2 regions of the Mangrovibacillus cuniculi genome follow, and region 2 is predicted to be linked to the other one. Evidence: predicted binding sites of a transcription regulator. Region 2 holds the regulator's gene; the other holds the start of a gene.

Region 1 (3,208 bases), 340 kb from region 2:
AATACAGAGAAGTCCCGCGATGGAAGTGCGGGACTTTTTCTTGCTATTTTCTAAAGTGGCTAAGATGGATTTAAACGTTCCTTATTCTCTTCTTCACGATGATTTTGCTCCCCCAGAGGAGTTTGACGAGTCAGTATCTTCTTAAAGCCTCACTTATCCACCAATTCTAAATTCGTGACTTTTTCCATGGATACTTTTCTTGTTTCTGTTTTACCCTCTAACATCAATACTCTCTGTAACATATCTACCTTTCTAACAACTCCTATTACCTCTTGAAAATATCCACCTTCAAAGTAAGTGAGCGTTACAAGTTGTTGACCATCTAACGCTTCTTGCAATCGTTCGTTCAACTCTTCCCACATATGCATATCTAGTTCTGGTTGTTTTTGCTCATTTTGACGCATTTGTTGTTCACGTAATATCTTCACATGTTCCGGAAGCATCATGGATGTCCATTTAATTCGACCTCGATCTCGTATCATTTATCTACACCTCCTACGCTTTATGACCGCCCACTAATTTCGCTCTGTAGTTAGCTGTTCCTGCTTTCGTATACGAAACAGCCCTCAACAGAGATCCAGAACCATATTTCGTTCTAATTCCATCGACTACGTACCCTAAGGCTCGTTGTTGTTCTTTTTTCGGTTCAAATAAATTTAGCTGGATGCACGAGTCTTCCACAATAGAGGACAAGGCAATAGAAATTTTCCTCACCGTTTTGGGAACAAAATTTTCTTCAAACAGTTCTAAGCACACACGATATAACTCCATCGTGACATTTGTCGGTTCATCAATCGAACGTGATCGATAAAACCCTCCACCAAATTCTGTATGACTGTATCCAATCCCAAGACTGATGGTCCGTCCCGCTTTTCTATGCTGTCGCGCGCGCCTAGCTACTTCTTCACACATCTCTAAAATGACATGCTTTACTTCGGAAGGGTCGTCATAATCTCGAAGTAAGATCTGACTTTTACCGAAGCTAATTTGCCCCTCTAAAATCGGTGCACCAAGCTCTGATAAATCTACTCCCCACGCATGATAATACAGCTGATTCCCCATAATACCAAACGTAGATTCTAACCGTTCTAAATCGTATCGTGCTAATTGGCCCACTGTATATATTCCTAGTCGTTGAAGTTTTTTCTCTACTCTTGAACCAATTCCCCACATTTTACTAAGAGGTGAAACTGGCCATAGCTTTGTTGGCACATCTTCATACGTCCATTCCGCTACGCCATGTTTTTTGGCTTCTAAATCTAGACACAGTTTTGCCATCAACATATTTGGACCGATTCCAATAGCACATGGCAATTGGAATTCTCGCTCTATCTCATCTTTTATACGCCAAGCAATTTCCTTCGCATCACCTTTCCAAAGCTCATTCGTGCCATCTAGTTCTAGAAAACTTTCGTCAACGCTATACGTATGAATGGATTCTTTCGGTACGTATCGATGAAACAACTGAGTAATTTCTGTAGAAATACGAAGGTACGTTGCCATTTTCGGCTCAATCAATTGTATCTTTGGATCATCTGGAATATCAAAAAGTCTTGCACCCGTTTTAATCCCGAACTCTTCTTTCATCCGAGGAGAAGCAGCCAAAACGACACTTCCTTTTCGTTCTAAGTCACCTACAATTGCGATATACGCTTCCATCGGATCTAACCCCATCATCACCGCTGTACAACTGGCATAAAAACTCTTCATATCTACGCACAGAATTTGTTTATTAGGTAATTTTGCGTAATCAACGGACATTGTCTCTCCTCCTCTTTGTAGCGAACGCACGTTCTAGTATATACTTTATCTTATGCGAATATACGTTCTATTTCAATGGAGATTTTCACCAGCGTCCTAGTAATTGTTTAGACATAACACAAAGAAGAATTTATACTAAAGTAAAGAGGTGAACCAAGTGGACAGTGGTTTAGTAGAAAAAATGATAAGAGAACGAATAAAGGCCTATCATCACGTAGCTACAAAAGATGAGTTGAACCATTTACTCCAAAAAGTACAAGAAGAGATGGAGACCGATCCAACCACCTCTATTTATGACCACATCCAAAATGTGTTGTATGAATATATCACGGTGTAACTTATCACTTCCGTCCTAGGAATATAATACGTCTTCCTTTTCTTACATTTGTTAGGATAGAATGAAGTGCGAGGAGGCGATCTACATGAAAGAAACTGCGGTTTATGACGGTTTAGCAAACGTATTTAAAGGCAAAGAAGCTGTAGGTGGAAAACTATACTTGACGAATGATGCATTGATCCATAAAGCTCATGCAGCTAACGTTCAAAAAGAGGATGTTGTAATTCCGCTGAGTGAAATTACAGGAGTTACTCCAAAGAAATCCTTCATGGTGCTACCTAATAGATTAGTTGTACACACGAAAGATGGACAGGATTTTGTTTTTGTTGTCTATAAGCGTGATGTGTGGATGGAGAAGCTTACCAATAAATTAGTCGTATCATGAAGATACATTAAAAAAGAGCAACGATGATGAGTATCAACGTTGCTCTTTCTTAATTTTTTCTAAACGTTTTAACAGTCGTTTCTTATATCGGTTGTTTGGAAATTTTTCCGATAATGATTGTATCTCCTCCACCCAATCATCTCCACAATTAAGTTCTGTTCCTAATAACAAACCCTCAAGGTACACCATCTGATCTAGTTGACTGTGCACACTCCATTTTTCTCTTTGTGTCCATAATTCATGAAAGACATTGGATCCTTCTGCGGTATTTCCTTCTAAAGCATGAAGGACTCCTTGAATAAGCAATTTCGGTACTTCATAATGACTACTTAACTGAACAGAAGAAACGTAGGCATATTGTTCTCTAAGTGCTTTCGCATCACGATGTTCAATGGAGTTTAAACTTTCTGTAAAAACTAAACGAAGTCGAGAAGCAGCATCCTCTGTGAACTCAACAAACTGACGAGCCTTATGAATAGCCTCTTTATAAGCCTCTACATTCCCTTCATCCATCGCTAAACTTGCAATCAACCGATAAAAATCATCTGCTCTATAATATGTGTGGATGCTCTTCATAAATTCGAGACCTTCTTCTAAATGTTTCATAGCAAGTGTACTATCGTCTTCATAAAATAATTCTTTAAAAACCAACAGCATATAAAACTCAATCCGTGTATTCGGCTTTGTGCCTGTTACAGACAAATGTGACAATAATTCAATTTTAC
Region 2 (3,208 bases):
TGTGTCTCTCATAGTGGAACGAAAAACCTTTAGATATTCTTGTCGCAGTTCCTGTTGTTCTTTAGCTTCATCCTGACTTAATCCCGATGTCTTACTCTTCTTTGATAGTTCATTAATTCGATCTAATTTATGCTGCGGAAGCATACTAGCCCCTCCTATATTCATGTAGAATATCGTCATCGTAACGAAAAATACGTAGAAAGGCAAGATTTATGATTTTTTTTCTTGTAATGACTCCATTTTTTCTATGTATTCCAAATAACGTCTGTTTACAGTTGCCTTCGATACTGGATATCCTAATCCGCGTAATGTAGCTGCAATATCATTAAAAGACAATTTAGCTTTCCTTAATCGAACAATCTCTTCAATCGGAATGTCAATTCTTTCTCTACCTGCTTCATTACCTTTGTTGCCTAAGTTTCTAATTGGCTTATACCCGTTTTCTACCGCCTTCTTCATTCCTCTTTTAATTTTGGCATTGTGCAGCTTTCTTTGATACTCTTCTACCATCGAAACTATTTTCAATACCATTTCATCTGCATCAGATAATTGTAAATCACCCTGATTGGAAACCGTGTATAGTTTAATGTTATCTTTCATCAAAAGATGCAATAAAGCAATTTTAGCACTACCTCTACCAAGTCTTGTATCATCTTGTATTAGCAAACAATCTGCTTGTCTCAATTTAAACATTTCCATCATCTCAAATAATCCTTCACGTTCGAAATCATATCCACTAGCTTTTTCTTGAATGACTTGAATAACAGATAAATTGTGTTGTTTAGCCAATTCTTCTAATTCTGTTCTCTGCCTATTTAAAGATGATTCTTGTTCTTCATTTTTTGTACTAACTCTACAATAAATGATTGCATTACTCAAAAAACACTCATCTCCGTTCTTCACTAGTTGCGTAAACTATTTCTTTCTCCGTTACTTGAAATACGGGTACTCGTAAAATTTGACCAGCCTGTATTATATCATCCGTAATATTATTTTCTATTTTTATTAGATTAATAACTTCATGCGTTTCTCTAGAATTTTGATAAGAAGATGCAATCTCCCATAATGTATCACCTTCTGTAACGGTAATTGATTGGAAATCATGTTGATGTTTTTTATCTAGAAGCATAGGTCCTATTAAAGATAAAAAGAACAGTAAAGCTATCAGTGATATACAAGGTATATTGTTTTTCATAAAATTCATCACACTAATCCCTCCAAGAGAATGTTTGTTCGTATGTATAGTCTAAATATAATACGAACAAACATTCTCGTCAAGAACAAAATCGAACTTATGTTTGTACTAAATACGAACACGTGTTATACTAAGAGTATAATATGATACGAGACCGAGGTGCTATGATGACGAAATTAACGAAAAGGCAACAAGATATCCTTACATTTATAAAAGAAGAAGTTAAGGGTAAAGGGTATCCACCATCTGTTCGAGAAATCGGAGAAGCAGTTGGTTTAGCATCTAGTTCTACTGTTCATGGACATTTAGCTAGATTAGAAGCAAAAGGCCTAATTAGAAGAGACCCCACAAAACCAAGAGCAATCGAAGTAATTAATTTGGAAGAAGAATTAATTCCAGTTCCTAGAGTTACAAGCGTCCCATTAGTGGGTAAAGTCACTGCAGGTTCTCCTATTACTGCAATTGAAAATGTAGAAGAGTATTTTCCGTTACCTGAACGATTAGCACCTGCAGACGAAAATATCTTTATGCTTGAAATTATGGGAGAGAGTATGATTGAAGCCGGAATTTTAGATGGTGATTTTGTCATTGTTCGTCAACAGCATACAGCAAATAATGGCGATATTGTAGTTGCCATGACAGAAGATGATGAAGCTACCGTTAAAAGGTTCTTTAAGGAAAAAGACTTATTCCGTCTTCAACCAGAAAACTCTTCTATGGAGCCACTATTCTTACGCCAAGTAACGATCTTAGGAAAAGTCATCGGAGTTTACAGAGAGATATATTAATGTATAAGGTTATTCATAGCGAGGCATTGTTCTTTTGAACAGTGCTTTTTCTTTTACCTACAAAAGAGAAAGCCTCTCTGTAAACTACAGAGAGGCTTTCTACTATTTATTAATATTGCTTCATATATTGGTCGCGTTCCCAAGGGTGAACTGCTGTACGGAACATATCCCACTCAATTTCTTTTGCTTCAATAAAGTGTTCAAAGATATGCTCACCAAGTGCTGCAGTCATTGTTTCATTAGCTTTCAACTCATCTAACGCTAATGCAAGGGAACCTGGTAGATCTACAATTCCTGCTTCTTCACGCTCTTGTTTGTTCATAACATAAATATTACGATCAACTGGAGCTGGAGCCGATAATTTGTTCTTAATTCCATCAAGACCTGCAGCTAACAGAACTGCCATTGCTAAATATGGGTTAGCAGCTGGATCTACAGAACGTACTTCTACACGAGTAGAAAGACCACGTGAAGATGGAATACGAATTAATGGACTACGGTTACGTGCAGACCAAGCAACATAACATGGAGCTTCGTAACCTGGTACTAAACGCTTATAAGAGTTTACCGTTGGGTTTGTAACTGCTGTGAAGGCAGTTGCATTCTTAATAATACCCGCGATAAATTGGTAAGCTGTCTCACTTAGTTCAAGTTTACCAGTTGTATCGTAGAATGCATTTTCTTTACCTTTAAATAGAGATAAGTTAGCATGCATTCCAGAACCGTTAACACCAAATAGTGGTTTTGGCATGAATGTAGCATGTAAACCATGCTTACGAGCAATTGTTTTAACAACTAATTTAAACGTTTGAATATCGTCACATGCTTTTAAAGCATCTGCATATTTAAAGTCAATTTCGTGTTGACCTGGAGCTACTTCATGGTGAGATGCTTCAATTTCAAATCCCATTTCTTCTAGCTCAAGAACGATATCACGACGGCAGTTTTCTCCTAAATCTGTAGGTGCTAAGTCGAAATAACCACCGTTGTCATTTAGTTCTAGAGTAGGTTCGCCTTTTTCATCTAGTTTGAATAAGAAAAACTCAGGCTCTGGTCCAAGATTGAAATCAGTAAATCCTAACTCTTCCATTTCTTTTAACACTCGGCGTAAATTATTACGAGGATCTCCATCAAATGGCGTTCCGTCTGGATTATAAATATCACAGATTAAACGAGCAACTTTTCCTTTTTCTGCAGTCCAAGGGAATACAACCCATGTATCCAA

What was found. The regulator LexA, encoded in region 2, represses DNA repair genes until DNA is damaged. The targets are predictions, from matches to a motif close to CGAACATATGTTCG.
Region 1: a site for LexA is predicted at 1,817-1,830, ahead of G8O30_RS07275 (Y-family DNA polymerase). Genes of this name have one in related genera too.

What each region holds. Positions count from the first base shown of each region.
Region 1 covers NZ_CP049742.1:1,418,291-1,421,498, forward strand. Annotated here, with positions in the region: gene G8O30_RS07270 (YolD-like family protein) at 150-482, opposite strand; gene G8O30_RS07275 (Y-family DNA polymerase) at 496-1,761, opposite strand; gene G8O30_RS07280 (YqzH family protein) at 1,919-2,098, shown strand; gene G8O30_RS07285 (GRAM domain-containing protein) at 2,184-2,483, shown strand; gene G8O30_RS07290 (helix-turn-helix domain-containing protein) at 2,517-3,208, opposite strand, start outside.
Region 2 covers NZ_CP049742.1:1,074,812-1,078,019, reverse strand. Annotated here, with positions in the region: gene G8O30_RS05430 (DUF896 domain-containing protein) at 1-144, opposite strand, end outside; gene G8O30_RS05425 (YneB family resolvase-like protein) at 211-879, opposite strand; gene yneA (cell division suppressor protein YneA) at 887-1,195, opposite strand; gene lexA (transcriptional repressor LexA) at 1,363-1,983, shown strand; gene glnA (type I glutamate--ammonia ligase) at 2,093-3,208, opposite strand, start outside.